DNA from 3 places in the Paenibacillus hexagrammi genome. Region 2 is predicted to be linked to each of the others. Evidence: riboswitches for the same ligand, from Rfam matches in the RefSeq annotation. Region 2 holds a riboswitch; each other region holds the start of a gene.
The links. Region 2 has a riboswitch for cyclic di-AMP ahead of L0M14_RS26895 (resuscitation-promoting factor). Riboswitches for the same ligand answer to the same signal wherever they lie in the genome.
Positions count from the first base shown of each region.

Region 1: linked by a shared signal. The riboswitch ahead of L0M14_RS29085 (APC family permease) and the one ahead of L0M14_RS26895 (resuscitation-promoting factor) in region 2 are both predicted to bind cyclic di-AMP.
Region 3: linked by a shared signal. The riboswitch ahead of L0M14_RS32150 (C40 family peptidase) and the one ahead of L0M14_RS26895 (resuscitation-promoting factor) in region 2 are both predicted to bind cyclic di-AMP.

Region 1 covers NZ_CP090978.1:6,334,256-6,340,128, reverse strand. The annotation lists gene L0M14_RS29105 (helix-turn-helix transcriptional regulator) at 83-991, shown strand; gene L0M14_RS29100 (DinB family protein) at 1,093-1,593, shown strand; partial or broken gene L0M14_RS29095 (glycoside hydrolase family 30 protein) at 1,806-2,959, shown strand; gene L0M14_RS29090 (fascin domain-containing protein) at 3,054-3,626, shown strand; cyclic di-AMP (ydaO/yuaA leader) riboswitch at 3,871-4,026, shown strand; gene L0M14_RS29085 (APC family permease) at 4,160-5,873, shown strand, end outside.
Region 2 covers NZ_CP090978.1:5,862,329-5,868,201, reverse strand. The annotation lists partial or broken gene L0M14_RS26910 (TatD family hydrolase) at 1-232, shown strand, start outside; gene L0M14_RS26905 (ABC transporter permease) at 218-1,447, opposite strand; gene L0M14_RS26900 (ABC transporter ATP-binding protein) at 1,444-2,187, opposite strand; cyclic di-AMP (ydaO/yuaA leader) riboswitch at 2,470-2,667, shown strand; gene L0M14_RS26895 (resuscitation-promoting factor) at 2,965-4,104, shown strand; gene rnmV (ribonuclease M5) at 4,230-4,766, shown strand; gene rsmA (16S rRNA (adenine(1518)-N(6)/adenine(1519)-N(6))-dimethyltransferase RsmA) at 4,779-5,681, shown strand; gene yabG (sporulation peptidase YabG) at 5,746-5,873, shown strand, end outside.
Region 3 covers NZ_CP090978.1:6,480,504-6,486,376, forward strand. The annotation lists gene L0M14_RS29810 (PilZ domain-containing protein) at 6-575, shown strand; gene L0M14_RS29815 (hypothetical protein) at 728-925, shown strand; gene L0M14_RS29820 (cryptochrome/photolyase family protein) at 1,023-2,393, opposite strand; partial or broken gene L0M14_RS32150 (C40 family peptidase) at 2,482-2,870, opposite strand; cyclic di-AMP (ydaO/yuaA leader) riboswitch at 2,959-3,098, opposite strand; gene L0M14_RS29830 (hypothetical protein) at 3,288-4,106, opposite strand; gene L0M14_RS29835 (M1 family metallopeptidase) at 4,122-5,873, opposite strand, start outside.

The sequences.
Region 1 (5,873 bases), 470 kb from region 2:
TCCTCCTCGAAATCTACTGAACAACTACTCACGAGCAAGGAGTGTACTTGTATTGTAACTGGATCGTCTGCTTGCCATTACGATGCTGCTGCTGAACCGCAAACGAGTCAGCGCCAAGGAGTTATCGGACCGTTTTGAGGTATCGCTGCGAACGATATATCGGGATATTGAAACGATCAATCAGGCGGGAATCCCCGTCGTATCTTACCCTGGACTAACGGGCGGTTACGAAATTATGGATGAGTACCGGATCGATCGACAATTTCTTTCTATGGAAGAGTTACAATCCATCATTATTGGACTGAAGGGAATCCGTTCTACCGTAGGGGAGCAGGAGGTTGGTACCCTGCTAGATAAGGTCGGGGCTATGGTTGCCAAGTCGGAGCAAAAAACCGGGACCAGCCTTCACAATCAAATCGTGATTGATATGAACCCTTGGCGGAGAAACCAAGCCGACCAGGAAAAGCTCAGCCTCCTTAGGGAAGCGATTCGTCAGACGAAGCTGATTCGCTTTCAGTATACAAGCTCCCAAAGCGAGCTATCCTTGCGCACTGTGGAACCTATGGGAATCGTCGTAAAAGGCTTTGGCTGGTACTTATACGCATACTGCCTGCTGCGGGAGGACTTTCGCGTGTTTCGTTTATCGCGGATGAAAGAGCTTGAAGTGCTGTCAACTGTCTTTACCCCCAGATCGGATATGGTGGACGGCTTCTCCTTCCATATGAGCAGGCACAGACAGGAGTCCTCTCTCGTTAAGCTTGTCCTCCAGATTCAGCCATCGTTCCGCGCTCAAGCTGAGGATTACTTCCAACCGGAGCATATCGCAGTGCAGCCTGACGGTACGCTGATTGTTACAGCCAGGCAGCCGGATGAGCCCTGGCTGTACGGCATGCTGTTGAGCTACGGACCCGGTCTTCGCATTCTCGAGCCTACCCACATCGCCGCAATCATCCAAGAACGTGCGCGGCAAGTCGTTGATCTTTATAGATGAATGACTGCCTGGGCTAGAATTGCTGACATACAGTTGTCAGGGGAGTTGGCTATACTAAGTAAGGAATACATACCCAAACTATTTTAAGGAGGCTCTATCTTATGTTCACTTCCATCGAAAGCTTTGTCGCCGAATGGACGAATGAGTCCAAAGCGACACAGCGCGTACTGGACGCGCTAACAGATGCATCACTTTCCGAGAATGCCAATTCCACATTCCGTCCGCTAGGACAGCTTGGCTGGCATATCGCCACGACGATCCATGAAATGCTCTCCCGTACAGGACTGCAATTCGAAGCTCCCGAGGGAGATGAGCATGCTCCTGCTTCAGCAGCCAAAATCGCCGATACGTACCGCGCTGCTTCACAAGGAATGCTTGAAGCCATTCGTACGCAGTGGTCAGACGGCAAACTCACCGAAACCAGCGATATGTACGGCGAACAGTGGCGTAACGGCATGACGCTTCGAATCCTTATTTCCCATGAAATCCACCATCGCGGACAAATGACGGTATTAATGCGGCTTGCCGGTCTTCGCGTACCAGACATTTACGGACCTACCCGCGAGGATTGGGTCGAACGCGGCATGCAGCCACTGGTATAGATTGCTGAGCCCTACTCTACCCCTTGGCAGCCCTGCGAAGAAAAGCAGGGCTGCTTTTCCATTTTCCTGAAGAACATACAAGAAAACCTGAAAAATAACAGCTAACGAACAAGGAACCATAGAGCTACAATACTTATATAGGAGGTGTCTTAGCGTAACCATTTATTCCAAATGAAATCGATTCCAAAGAATAAGAAAGGTGGTAATAACAAATGAAACGAAACCTGTGGAAAAAACTCTCCTTAATCGCTGCAGCAATTGTAACGACAAGCTCCGCCATACTTCCAGCATCCGCCCTAGCAGCCGGTGAACCTGTCGAGGTATGGCTCACGAAGGCTGACTTAAGTACGGCATTAACCCGGCAAGCTGATAAAGCTTTTGCGGCGGATTATGGAAGCGCTTCCTATACCATTGATGTGAATGAGGACTTGAAGTACCAGCAGATGGACGGATTCGGCGCTTCCATGACTGACGCCTCGGCTTGGCTGCTCCAAAACAAGCTGAGTGACAGCAAGAGAGCTGAAGTGATGGAGAAGCTCTTTGGACAATCAGGCATCGGGCTCAGCATGCTGCGTCAGACCATCGGAGCCTCCGACTTTAACTGGGAAGCCTACAGCTACGCGGATACGGCATGGGATTGGAATCTCGACCACTTCTCGATCTCCAGAGACCTCCCTTACATTGTGCCTATGGTCAAGCAAGCTATCGCCAAGAACGCAAATCTCAAGGTAATCGCAACGCCTTGAGTGCGCCAGGTTGGATGAAATCCAGCGGTTCCATGACGGGAGGAGGCTACCTCAATCCGGAAGCCTATTCCGTATACGCCAATTACATGAAGAAGTTCATTCAGGCTTACCAAGGCCAAGGCATTCCGATCTATGCCATTACGCCGCAGAATGAACCGCTTTACACCACTAGCACCTACCCTACGATGTCCATGTCCACGAACGATCAGATCGGCTTTATCCGCGATTATTTGGGACCGACGCTCAGAGGCGCAGGACTGAATACCAAGATCATCGCCTACGATCACAACTTTGATAACTCGTACTATCCTGAAGCAATTCTGAACGATTCGGGGGCAGCCGGCTATACCGCAGGCAGCGGATTTCATCATTACGGCGGCGACCCTTCTGCCATGACTACGGTCCATAACAATCACCCGGACAAAGATATCTGGTTCACCGAGGGCGGCTTCGGCTCCTGGAACGACAGCTTCAGCAACATCATGCACGAACTCATCACCATACCTAGAAACTGGGCCAAATCCTTCATCGCTTGGAACATTGCGCTGGACCAAAACAACGGTCCGACACTTCTGAGCAGCAGCATTAACTACGGTATGATCAAAATCCGCTCCGACGCTACCGATCAAGTGACCTACAACCAGCACTACTATTTAATCGGACATTTCAGTAAATTTGTCGTTCCCGGCGCTTACCGCATCGATACGCCGAGCTATGACGGCAGCCTCCGAGAATGTCGCTTTCAAAAATCCGGACGGCTCCAAGGTCGTAGTCGCTTACAACCGGACTTCCAGCAGCCAGAATGTGAAAATCAAATGGGGAAAGCAATCGTTCATCCAGTCCATACCGGCAGGCGCAGCCATGACCTTCAAATGGAACGGCACGCCGACTCGTGACCTGGTTTCGATCAAAGCCCTGGCCAATAATCAGTACGTTACAGCTGAGAACGCAGGAGCCAGCGCGCTGATTGCTAATCGTTCATCCGTAGGCGGCGCCTGGGAAACCTTCGAGAAGGTAGACCTAGGTAACGGCAATATTGCTTTAAAATCGCTGGCTAACGGCAAGTATGTGGCCTCCGAGAACGCCGGAGCTGACGCGCTCATCGCGCGAAGCACCTCCATCGGAGCCTGGGAGACTTTCCAAGTCGCTTCCGTATCGGGCGGGATTACTTTGAAAGCTGCGGCCAACGGCAAATATGTCTGCGCCGACAATGGGGGCGCCAGCCCCTTGATCGCCAATCGTACAACTGCCGGTGGTTGGGAGACCTTCCAGCTCATCACCCCATAACGATTCTTGTAAGGCTTGGTCAGTACCGGCTCTTCGCTGCTGACTGAGCCTTTCTTTTTTCAATTTTCATGAAATCCGGTGCTACAACTACATTTCGGGAGATAGCGTAAGATTGATACACATGTAAGCGCATTCCTGTTCATAAGTGCAGTACTGCCGAGCATTTTGTGGCTGCAACCCACCTTTACTAAACAAGATATCGAGCGTAATATTCAAAACGTAGCTAAAACGAACAATTGAATAATTCCTTTTATCGCTGAGTTTTCGTTAAGAAAATCGGGGGAACCAACAAGGCTTTCACGCCTTAGGGGTGAATCGTACCGGCCACGCCGGGAACGTAGGGCTGCTCTCATTGCCCGAATCCGACAGCTAACCTCGTAAGCGGAAGATGGGAGAGGGATGAATCCATGCTGATATTTACGAAACCGCAGGGCTCACACCCTGTGGTTTTTTGCTGTCCAAAACCGGCCTGGCAAATATGGAATTTATTCAACTTGGGCAAACTAACGGAAAGTTAAGGTGGGGGTTACCTGATGGGAAACAAACTAAAACGTGTTGTGATCGGTAAACCGATGAAATCGGGAGAACTTGAGGAAGAGAAGCTTTCCAAGATGAAAGCGCTGGCTGTCCTGTCATCGGATGCCTTGTCATCCGTCGCTTACGGAACGGAGCAAATTCTCATCGTGCTCGTCACGCTTGGATTCGCAGCGGTATGGTACTCCATCCCCATTTCCATAGCCGTCCTCGGACTCTTGACGATTCTCATTCTTTCCTATCGCCAGACCATCTACTCGTATCCCTCGGGGGGAGGCGCCTATCTTGTCGCCAAAGATAATCTAGGCGTGGGCACCGGCCTGATTGCCGGAGGCTCCCTGCTCGTGGATTATATATTGACCGTCGCAGTTAGCTCGTCCGCGGGGACAGACGCGATTACGTCAGCATTTCCATCCTTGCACGATCATCGCGTCCTCGTGTCGCTCATTATGATTTTGTTTCTAACCATCATGAACCTGCGAGGCATCACGGAATCGGCCTCCATTCTGGCTCTGCCGGTATATCTGTTTGTCGCGGCCATCTTCGTTCTCATCATCGCGGGTTTAATCAAATATGTGATGGGCGGCATCCACGCAGAGGTACCTGAGCTAGGTACGGCCGTAAGCAACGTGAGCCTGTTCCTGCTGCTCAAGGCCTTCAGCTCGGGCTGCTCCGCATTAACAGGTGTCGAAGCCGTCTCGAATGCAATTCCCAACTTCAAACAGCCTGCTGAGAAGAACGCGGCCAAGACGCTGGTGGCCATGGGCATGATTCTGGGCAGCATGTTTATCGGTATTAGCTTGCTGGCCTATTGGTACGGCATCTCCCCTACACCGGAGGAAACCGTAGTCTCCAAAATTGCGGAGGCGACATTCGGCCGCGGCGTGCTGTATTATTTGATCCAAGGCGTGACTGCCTTGATTCTCTTCCTAGCTGCGAATACGGCGTATGCTGCTTTTCCTCTCCTTGCCTTCATGCTGGCAAAAGATAAATTCATGCCGCATATGTTCAAGGTACGGGGCGACCGTTTGGGATTTTCCAATGGTATCATTATCTTAGGTGTGTTATCAGCCCTGCTCGTCATCGTGTTCCATGGGGATACGGAGAATCTCATTCCGCTATACGCAGTAGGTGTTTTCATCCCTTTTACCTTATCCCAATTCGGCATGATGGTTCGCTGGATCCGGTTGAAGCCGGAAGGCTGGATCATCAAGCTGTTAATTAATACGATCGGCATGATCACAACGCTGACGATTACACTCATCTTCATTTTCACCAAGTTCAGCCAGATCTGGATGGTGTTCATTTTCCTGCCGCTCGTGATCTTCCTGTTCTTCCGTATTCATCGCCATTATATGAACATTGCGGACGAACTTAGGATTAACCTGGAATCGGATAAACCCGAAATCAAGGGCAGCACCATTGTCATCCCAGTAGCAGGCATCACTCGGGTCGTGCTTCATTCCATCAGTTATGCCAAATCGCTTACCGATAACGTCGTGGCGGTGTTCGTTGCCTTTGATGAGGAAGAAATCCGCAAGATGGAGGAGAAGTGGGAGGAGTGGAATCCCGGTGTCAGACTGATTATTTTGCGCTCCCGCTACCGCAGCGTCATGCGGCCTCTTATGAAGTTCATCGATACAGTAGAGTGGAAAACGGCGGAGACGGATCATATCACCATCTTGATCCCGCAATTCATTACGAAACACTGGT
Region 2 (5,873 bases):
TTTCAAAAATGCGAAGCAGCCAAAGGAAGTGCTGGCTCAGGTTCCGCTCGATCGTCTTCTCATTGAGACGGATGCTCCCTATCTGACTCCGCATCCTTTCCGCGGCAAGCGCAATGAATCGGCCTATGTCCGGCTTGTTGCCGAAACAGCCGCGGAAATACGCGGACTAAGCTTGGAGGAACTTGCTGAAATTACAACGGGTAATGCAATTCGTTTATTAGGGCTCAAGTAGAGCGGTACGAAATTTTCGGCGCAGTACAACTCCGCAGATGAAGGTGATGATTATGACCACCGCAGCGGGGAGGAGCGCATAGACAACCGAAGACCTGATCAGAAGCGGGATCGACAGCAGACAGGTCTGGATGAGCAGTACAGTCCAGATCAACCAAGCTGTAGCTCCTGCTTTTTTCATACGATCTAAGGGGTACATGTCCAGCCAAAAGGTATATTGGTGCGCACGCTCAATGCCAGTCAGCTGAATCATCGACACAAGCACAATGATGATCAAAGCGATTGCTCGGGCCCACGGACTGGAGGCTGCGCATAAGATCACAATGCCGAGTCCGGTCATACGTAAGATGATGCCGAATAGCTCGGTGCGCAGCAGCGTCTTTGTAAAGAGATACAAGTATGCGGAATTCTGTCGAAATGGCAGCATCCGGGTAATTCCGCTAATCCAGCTGCGGCGCGAGATTTTCGTAGGAAGCTGAGGGACGTGGATGAACCAGTTGAAAAACAGATACAATTGTGCCTGCTGCTGCTTTTCTCTAGCGATCAGATAGTCCCATCCTATATAGTAGCGTAACGTTCTTCTTAAACAGATCAACCAGATGCCAAGCAGCAGCAAGGCTGCACAGCCGGCCCACATCAAATGGACTTGGAATTGAAGGATGACAATAGCAACGCTTCCGCCCCAGCGAAAAAGAATAAAAGCGTTTCTGCGATTTGCGTAGACAATACGGCTTTCATGCCAGCTGGCAAGCAGGTGTGCTAACTTCACGACGATCAACAGAAGCAGCATAAGAATGAAAGGCTGAGCAGCAGTACCCTCGCAGTGGTGATACAGAGGCCAAAGTGCTGCAATGGCGGCCAATAGCCACAAAGTTTGCAGGGCAAGGCTGTACAGAATCGAGTGTCGAAAATAGCTCCCCATCTGACTTTCCATACGCAGTAAGAACATTCTATCTGCATCTCTTAGAAGTGTACGAATTGGACTTGCCGATAGTGTAGGAACGAGCAGCAGCAGCACAATCCAGAGGTAAGGATAATTTGTCGGAAGCTGCTGTAATGTTTTTGCATAATAATAGGAAGCTACAATGACAAGAAATAACATGAAGCCGACAAAATTACTGCGGGCGGCATATAGCCAATAGCCCATCGTTTCTTTCATATAAAGGTGAAAACGCTGCCTCCATATATCCTCAACACTCATTCTCATGTCCTTCATAAAGAATCACCTTGGATAATGTGATAGAAAATGTCGTCTAATGACGCTTGCGCCAGGCCCGTTTGTGCTCGCAGTCCTTCTATATCGCCATGAGCTGCCATGCGCCCTCGATGCAATACGACAAAGTGGTCGCAATATTTTTCAATGGTAGACAAAATGTGCGATGAGATGAGGAAGCTGGCCCCTTTGTGCTTCATCCTCACCATTAATTCCAGCAGCGAGCGTATCGCAAGCGGGTCGAGGCCAAGAAAGGGCTCATCGATGATATACAGGTCTGGTTCGACCAAGAAAGCGTTCATGATCATAACCTTCTGCTTCATCCCCTTGGACAAATGTCGGGCGAAGCTTTTCAGCTTATCTGTCATGCGGAATTCCTCTAGAAGGATCTGGGATCGCTCCTGATACTGCTCGCGTGTCAGCCCATATGCCATTGCGGTTAATTCCAGATGCTCGGCAATGGTTAATTCCTCATAGAGCTCGGGACTCTCGGGTACATAAGCATAAGAAGAGCGATAAGAGATGGATTGCTCGTCCAGCGTGAGTCCTTTGATGCGAATAACGCCTTTTTGCGGCTGTAGCAGTCCAAGGATGTGTTTAATGGTCGTGCTTTTACCAGCCCCGTTAAGGCCGATTAGACCCACCATTTCACCCTGGCGAATCGAAAAAGTAAGTCCGTGAAGAACAGGCTTGCCTGGAAGATATCCTCCATACAAGGCTTCAAGTTGCAGAATGGGATTCATCGAATGGCCTTCCTTTTCAGCAAATTATTGGAACTTTTCACCCAGTTTTAACCACCACCATTATAAACAAATTCGCTTTTCGTGCCTAATTCCTAGGCTCATTTTGTGAAAATAAGCGTAAAGATGCGTTATATAGAGAAAAACGTATTAAAAGCCGTGATTTATTATTTAAAATGTCTATAATTATTGAATTCCGCGCTTTTTAGCAGGCGACTATCCCTTTACAGGTTGAGATTTACAGCGTAATATACTTTTCATAATAACTTAATAACCAATTTGCCAAATTTCCATTCGCTGAGTCCCATATAAGGGAACGGGGGAACCGCTGCCGGCAAGTCAGTGTTTACGTACAGGCTGATTTGCAAGCAGAATGATTATCAGGGGTGAATCCATTGTGACTGCATGATGCAGGAGCAGGGTAGGGCGACTCTCACGTCCGAATCCGTCAGCTAACCTCGTAAGCGTACCGAGAGAGGTAACGATTGTCGTGTCTAGTCATGTCTACACACATGTATACAAGACCACGGGAAGAGTCCTCTTTCCGCTGGTCTTTTCATTTTTTGGAGATATTTACATCAGGATGCTCATAGGATGAAAAGCGAGGGGGGTGGGACTACCGTTGGCAGCGCAGCGCGTTGTGTGCTGTTGTCGGGAGAACTCCGCTGTAGAGCTGGAGAGGAAGAGGTACGTTAAGTTAAATCACACAAATAACCTTAGTCGCGTCTAATAATCATGCGTAACACACGGGCGGCGAGGCTTTGAAGGAGGACCGAAGAAGTGGGCAACATCTCTTTAACCGAGACCCATGTAAGTCGATCATCCAGCATGTCCTTGGCACTGCGATGGAAGCATGAAAACTTGCGTTTGATCTTAAGTTTGGGTTTGATTTCAATCGCTATGACTTTCATGTTTTTGGTGTTGTTGTACGGTACGGCTACCAAGAGCGTATCCGTAGTTGTGAATGGACAAGAAACCGTTGTGCACACGAAGCAATGGGTCCTGCAACGCCTACTGGATGAACAAGCCATAAAGATAGGGGAGCACGATGAAATTTCTGCTGCGCTGAATACCAAAATCAAAGGCGGAGAGAAATTCGTTATCGAGCATGCTTCACCGATTCAGTTGACTGCTGATGGAAAGACCACCACTGTTTACACAACTGCAAGAACGGTTGAAAGTGCATTGCAGGATTTACATATTGCACTGGGAGACCTCGATAAAGTAACCCCTGAACCAACCGCATCACTGACATCCGGCGATGAGATTAAAGTCGTTCGGGTGAAAAAAGAAATCGAAGAAATGACGGAGCCGATCGCATTCGATACGGAAAAGAAGAATGATGCATCGATCTTGAAAGGTAAGGAGCAGGTCGTCCAGGAAGGTAAAGAGGGCGTTCTGTTGAAAAAGAAAGAGAAGACCTTCGAAGACGGCGTTCTTGTCTCCGAAGCGGTTGTCGATGAACAAGTCCAATCGGAAAGCGTCAATAAAATTGTCGCTATAGGAACCAAGAATCCGGTTGTTGTCTTATCGGCCTCTTCGCCGAGCGTGGATGAAATAGCCAAGAATGGCGTTAAATTCGGTTACAAGCAAATTCTCAAGAATGTGAAGCTTACTGCGTATTCAGCGGGAGTTGCATCTACTGGTAAATCCAAGGATAGCCCTGGTTATGGTAAGACCTATACAGGGACTACCGTAACGGAAGGCAGAACGATTGCCGTAGATCCCAAAGTGGTTCCGCTTGGCTGGTGGGTATACATTGAGGGCGTGGGCTTCCGTCGTGCTGAGGATATCGGCAGCGGCGTGAAGGGGCAGATGATCGACGTGTATTATGACGATGAGAGTCATGCCAATCGATTCGGGACGAAAAGCGGGTTTACCGTCTATATTATCGGACCGAAGAAACCAACGGAGAACTAGCACATCTAGGTGTAAATAAATATCTGCACGGGCAGAATGAAAATAAATAGGAATGATCCGGCTGTGCCGGCGAAAGAAGAGGGGCTCCCTCTTCTTTTTGTGCGTGTAGGGAAAGGAACGGCTGTATGATTAAGGAAGTTATTGTAGTTGAGGGCAAGGATGATACGGCTGCGATCCGGCGTGCGGTACAAGCAGACACCATCGAAACAGGAGGCTCCGCAATTGGAGCTGCTGTGCTCAAACGGATTGCGCTTGCGCAGGAGCGCAGGGGTGTCATTATCTTCACGGACCCCGATCATGCCGGTGAACGGATACGCAAGATTGTAGCTGCCAAGGTTCCTGGCTGCAAGCATGCTTTTATTTCACAAGAACAGGCGGAGTACAAAGGGGATATTGGCGTCGAGAATGCCTCCCCGGAGACGATACGCCACGCACTAAGCCATCTTCGTACAGAATATGAAGCTGCTGTCTCCATGGTGACATGGGAAGATTTGATAGATGCGGGTCTTATCGTCCATCCTGAAGCGGCTTCAAGGCGCTTGGAGGTAGGCAAGAAACTGGGGATAGGGTACTGTAACGGTAAGCAATTTTATAAACGCTGTGCCATGTTTCAAATCACTCGTGAGGAGTTTGAGGCGGCGGCAGAACTATTAGATAAATGAGGGTTGTAATCCATGAATACGAACAATAGGATCCTTTCTGAGGATGTCGCTACGCCGAGTAGAACCAAGGAAATTTTAAAGAAGCATGATTTGGTGTTGAAAAAGAGTCTAGGGCAAAATTTTCTGATCGATCAAAATATTCTCCATAAAATCGTATCCGCTGCGGATCTCGGACCCGGCAAGGGGGCGCTTGAGATTGGGCCCGGTATCGGCGCGTTGACTCAGCAGCTGGCTAAGCTCGCAGAGCGTGTGCTTGCTGTTGAAATTGATCAGCGTCTGCTGCCCATTCTGGCAGAGACGCTGGAGCCGTACCCCCATGCCTCAGTCGTGCATGGGGATGTGTTAAAGCTGGACCTGCCGGAGCTGTTCCGGCAGCACTTCGAGGGCAAGGTCGACGCCGTCAGCGTCGTCGCCAACTTGCCCTATTACATCACGACGCCGATCATCATGAAGCTTCTCGAAGAGAAGCTTCCGCTGGAGAATATCGTCGTGATGATTCAAAAAGAGGTGGCCGACCGCATGGCGGCCGCCCCCGGCTCCAAAGACTACGGCAGCCTGAGCATCGCCGTACAGTTCTACTGCGAGCCGGAGCTCGTCACGATCGTGCCTCGCACCGTCTTCGTTCCGCAGCCGAACGTCGATTCCGCCGTGATCCGGCTGCGTGTGCGCACGGCGCCGCCGGTGGACGTAGAGGACCCGGACTTCTTCTTCGAAGTCGTCCAATCGTCCTTCGTCCAGCGGCGCAAGACCCTTTACAATAACCTGGCTGCACGGTTCTTTACCAAAGAAACCAAGGCCGAGCTCGAAGGGCTTCTTCTCGGCATCAACATTGTGCCTTCGCGCCGCGGCGAGACGCTCAGTATGGAGGAATTCGCGCGCTTGACGTCGGCTCTCCGCGCGTACGGCTGTAAATAGCCAAATTTACCCGCACCAAATGCCCAGTCCCGCCATAGGATAGCCCTAGGAGGGGATTTGAGCGATGAGGCAAGGAGACTTTGTTACCCGTAAATCCTATGGCGGAGACGTCATCTTCAAGATTGAGCGCATTGAACGGCTGAAGGCTGATCTACGCGGTGTCGATTATCGGCTGATGGCGGATGCGCCGCT
Region 3 (5,873 bases), 620 kb from region 2:
ATCCGATGTCCGCTAATCAGGTGATACTCATTAATCAGAACTTTGAAGTGAGCGGGGAAGTGATTGTATTCGAAGATGAGTTAATGCGTGTACAGGTGACAGGAGAGCATCCGGTGAAACGAGCGGAGTATGTTCTGGCCATATACAAGGGTAAGCAGATTGAAAGCAAAGTCATCAGCGTCAAAGCGGATGAGATTAGCCTGCTAATTCCTCAGCTGCCGCAGGATTATTTTAGCGATCGCCGAAATTTCCCAAGGATTACGGTTGATTTTCCCGCCCTTCTTATCCAAACGGTCAAACAAAGTCATGGAGCAGAAGAAAACATTTTACCCATTCGTCTGCACGATTTAAGTCATAGAGGATTTAGCTTCACGATTGATCATGATCTTGATTTTATACCTGATACCGTAAGCCGCGTCATCGTACAGTCCGAGCAGCTGCCCATTTATTGTGATATTATAACGACCAATGAAATTGAACAATTCGGCCGTAAGCGGTACGGTGCAAGGATTCAGTTCATTCACTCCGATAATATCAGACTGCTCTATGGTTACATGTTTGCGAAGCAGGTATAAAGCGAAATTCAACATGGTAATCCAAAGTCTTCGCCAGAACAATAGAAGAGCCCAAAGAACCAGTCCTCAGTTAAAAAAGGGCTGGTTTTCTCGTTCTGTTAATATTGGTGTAAAATGGTAATTGGTACAACTGAAAGAGGAGGGTGAGCTCTATGCGGCTTCCGTACCGAATCGGCAGCATATTGGCTATGGGCTGGTTAATCTGGATGTTCTATGGCTATCAGCATTATGATGCTGTTTCGGAAGAATATGAGCTGTTTATGATTATTTTTCTAACTGCTGCGGGCTTATTTATTTTCCCTGCTTATTTTCTCGTCGTTTATATTTGCTATGCGGTGTTTAAAAGATGACGATCAGCATCATGAATATCGAGTAAACTGTGATGAACGCAGCGATTTGCAGCAAGCCAAGACGCTACTTCAATAAAATGAACATTACGATGAATGATCAGGCCTCGCCTGTAAAACTGTCATCTTTCCGCAAAATTCCTTTATACACCTCAATCGCAGCTGCTCTTGAGGCTTTCACATCCACAATCGCTTGCTTCATCGGCAGATGAATCTCTTTGTTGCTCAGCGCTGCCAGTTGAGGCAGCCATCTGCGAATATACTGTCCTGACGGATCATGAGTGGCCGACTGCGTGACCGGATTCATGATGCGAAAGTAGGGGGCGGCATCGAAGCCTAGCGAAGCGCACCATAACCAACCGCCCCGGTTCAGCGTGTTGTCGTAATCGCTGAGCTTGTAGCGGAAATACTGCTCGCCGAGTGTAAACGGACACAGTAGATTCTTGGTCAAGAACATAGCCGTGACCATGCGCAGCCTGTTCGGCATATGTCCGGTCTCATTCAATTCCGTCATCGCTGCGTCAATAATCGGAATCCCAGTCTCTCCCTTGCGCCAGCTCTCAAAATGTCGATCATCTAGGGACGACAGATCGTATTTCTTTTCGTATTTGAAAAAGTCACCATCATACACCGATTGATAGATATAAAAATCCCGCCAAGCCAGCTGTCTGAGCCAGGCAGCGGACTGCTCATGCTCAAGAAGCTTCTCATACACATGGCGAATCGAGATGGCGCCTGTATTGATAGCTGCGCTGAGTGAGCTGGTACCGTCATAGGCATAGTGGTCCCTGCGCTCCGCATAGAAAGGCAGGTGGTCCTCGAGAAAGTCCCGCAGCCTCTCATTTGGATCATCAGGAGCCGTGAAAGTACCCAACTCGAAAGGCAAACGAAACGAATTCAAAACGTCTGCTCCGCCTTCGAAATCCATTAGACTGACAGTTTGCAGGTCCTTTAGGGAGAGCGGAGAAGAGGGGCGGTAGAACATCTGCAGATAGGCCGTCCATTTGCGGAAGAACGGAGTGTACACCTTGTATGGCTCGTTCTTTTGAGCAAATCTTTGAAAATCTGCAAGATCGGTCAAGGTATGATCGATAAGAGATGTCCATTTCACACCGTGGGCTTGGGCGACTTCCCGCAGCTTGCGGTCGCGCACGACGGCATAAGGCGTAAAGTCCTGATGAACAACGACCTCGTCAAAACGGGCTAGTCCCAACGCAAGGTCCATCACCTCCGTAGGCTCCCCGTAGACGATGTGAAGGATTTTGCCGGCCTCGGCGTATACAGTCTGCAGTCTTCTGACATAGCTCAAGAAGCAAACTCCGCTGTGCTCCGCATGCCGGTTGTTGCGCAGAAGATATGGATCCAGAATGAGCAGATGAACGGAAGGGTGCCCCCTGCGAACAGATAGTCGAATGCAGTCAGGTCCTCGATCCGTAAGTCTTTTCGATGTATGAACAATTTCATATGCCATGCCTCCAGAAAAAAGAATAAAAGCCCTGCGGGCTGCTCGAATTAGGAGCGAAGCTATGCCGGGGCTTTATTCGTTAGCAATCATTTAATTAATTGGATTCAGCAGTCAGCTGGTTGTAAATATCGTCCCAGAGTACACGGCGCGCAGATACATAACGCTTAGCATAATAGGACTCACTTAATTTGTTTTTCACTACACCGTCGTTGGTTGCGGCATGTACAAACTCACCGTCGCCAAGATAGATGCCTACGTGAGAAACACCGTCGCCTCCTGTGTTGAAAAAGACAAGATCGCCTTTGCGAAGGTCTTTTTGTCAACCCAGTAGCCTTCTTCGTCTTGTGCTTTAGAGCTATGAGGAAGGTCAATGCCGAATTGCGCGAACACGTAAGCGGTAAATCCGGAGCAATCAAAACCCTTTGTTGTCGTACCCGCGTACTTGTACGGAGTTCCGAGCAATCCGTCAACCGTTTCATCCATTGTGGATTGTGCTGCGAAAGCGCTTCCCTACACTCAAACTCAAACATAGAACAAGACTGAAAACGAGAGCAACAACCTTTTTCAACTGCTTGTCTCCTTCCGGTGCCTACGAGGTTAGCTGGAGGGTTCGGTTGAAGGTTCCCTATGATCCCTGTCTAGCAAGATCAATTCACCCGGAGTGGTTCCCCCGTTTCCCAAAATTAATCGGGAATTCGGCATGATTTGTTGGTTTTTTTTATCCTAATCCGAAGGATTCGTCATAAACATAAGAAATTCCTCCTTCCTATGCGCTATTCTATAAAAATATGTGTGAAACTTCTCAAAATAGACAAAAAAATAGCCCCTTTTTCAAGGGACCCGGCATTTTCGATGAATTTAGGCTGTTTTTGTACAGCATATGTGCCATTCTACTATCGATTAAGAGTTGTTTTTGGCTGACCAGAGATGATATTGAGAGGTTAATGCCCACATTTGAAGAAACATGTTGAACAAGGGGAATAGCTGATAAATCATCAGGGCAAGCAGTCCTGCCCAGATATAAGTTGCAGTGACGGTAACACCTGCCAATAGTCCCGAGCCGATGACAAGCAGCAGGGCGATAGTCACAATCGGCAGCAGATGGCGAAGGAAGGCGCCGATTGTGGCGATGATGCCGCTGCGCAGTGCCAGGGCAAACTGAACATGCATAAAGAGCAGGTGCAGAATAAAGCCGTAGGCGAGCAGTCCCCCTAGCCATGGCAGCATGGATAAGGCGGCACTCTCATAGGAGGTGCTGTGGGCATAGATGGATTGAACCTCCGGAATGAGCCAGATCAGAGGCAGCATGGTAAGTGCAACCCGGGCCGCATAACAGAGAAAGAACGATAAGGATAACTCTCTGATTCCTTTGAAAAATCGATAGCCCGCATTTTGTTCCGTATGTGTGATCGAATAATAAATGCCGGCATTGAGCATTGGTGTCAACAGCATGCGCACCCCGAGGAGGATGACGAGAGTCCAGAGATAGGAATAGCTTACGTCGGTTTTGAACAGCTGGAACTGCCCCTCGGCCAAGAACAGCTGCATCGCGAGCTTGGGCTGGCTGCTGCCGGGAAACCGGTGCATGAGCGGAACGAGAACAGATTGAACCATTTTGTAGAGAGCCATGCCCCAGCCCAACTGGTACAAGAACAGGACAATCACGGCGAAAGGCTGCTGCACGGCGGCCCGAAAGCCGGATTTCATATACGATGTCACGCGGCGTCCCCCTTTCTACCAAGCGACCCAGCCGAAGACCGTCTGCAGGAATTGAATGATGCCCAAATTCCAGCGGATTTTCCAAGTGGGGTCAACCTCAGTTAGCATAAAGTTATTGATATGTTTATTTTCCAGAACGAGCGAATAATTCGGATCAATCCTTACCCAGTCAATCGGTGAGGCGCCTGCAAGCTTATACTCGATGCTGCTTTCCGCTCCGCTCCAGGTTTTATCCAAAGTGCTGCCATCCTTAAAATGGAACTGAATCGGCACTTCCGGCGAATTGCCGCCGCGCTTCGAGATCAGCACCGTGCTTTCATAGCCAGAATTGCCATCTGCAAGTGAAGCGGGTGCAACATGAATCCGTTCGACAGAATAATCGGCCATCATACTGCCGTACACGTACTGGTTGAAGAATTCGTCCCACTTCGTCTTCGTAACGTCTTCGACGACGGCTTGGAAATCCCGTGTAGTCGGATGTTTGAACTCCCAACGTTGAAAATAAGTTGACATAATCTTATCCATCGTTTTCGTGCCGACCTGTTTCTCAATTGCTCTTAGTACAAGCTTGGCGCGCATGTAGACATTGTCCGCATATTCTTGATGGCCTCGGTATTCCCATGCATTCAGCTGCAGCGCGTTAGGCGAAGTAATGTAGCTGGCTTCTACAGGAAGGTTAGACGACACGCCATACTCGCTTTCCATCAGCTTATCTTCGGCATAGGACGTGAAGCCTTCGTCGAGCCAAGCCTCCTCGAATTCATTAGATGCCACCAGTCCGTAGAAGAATTGGTGCCCGATTTCGTGAACGACGACCCTCTCGAGTTCGAGGTCCGGCTTGCTGTCTTTGGCGCCCCATGCGGTGACGAGCGTTGGATATTCCATGCCGCCTGCTCCGTTGCCGTCTTCCGGAGGAACGACGATGGACAGCGTACTGTAAGGATAAGCGCCGTACCACTGACTGTAACGGGCGAGTGCTTTCTTAGCTGCATACATATAGCGGTCCTTCAAGTCCTGCTGCTTCGGATCGAGATACAGCTTGATCTTCACACCGGGCACTTGCGCCGCCGAGAAGGGCTCTTCGACATAAACGAAGTGTGGGGAAGCGGACCAAGCGAAATCATGTACGTCATCGGCGTAGAATTGGTACGTTTTCGTGTTGTTCTCCGTTACAGGAGTTTTGACAGGGAAGCCGGTTGCAGCCACGGTATAAGTGGAGGGTACTTTAATGACGACATCATAGATGCCAAAATCGGAATAAAATTCAGAATTCCCATGATATTGATGTAAATTCCAACCCTCGGTCTGCCGGCCCCTCGTTCCTGCCGGCTCATAGACAGCTACCTTGGGGAACCACTGGCCTGCCATCACGAAGTCGCCGCCGTCTGCATAACCCATACGTGCGAAAACTTCAGGAAGCTTGACCAGAAAATCCGTGGTTAAAGTAACCTGTTCACCGGGACCTACGGCTTTGGGGAGAGGCACCTTCAGCAAAGTCTGATCGTCTTTATTGCCGTCATCGGGCTGCACGAACTCCATGCGTTTGCTGAGGTCGGTGCCGTCCAAAGTCTGCAGAGATAACAGCTGCATGCTGCCTAAGCTGTCTGTCGTTGCTTCATCCTGCCGCAGCTTGCCGCCGGACTCCTTCATAAAGGTAGAATTCTTGGAGGCGAATGCATTCGGATACAAGTGCAAATACAGCTCTTGTACAGGTGCGGAGCCCGGATTTTCCCACGTAAACGTTTGCTGCCCTTTCAGCTGCTTGGT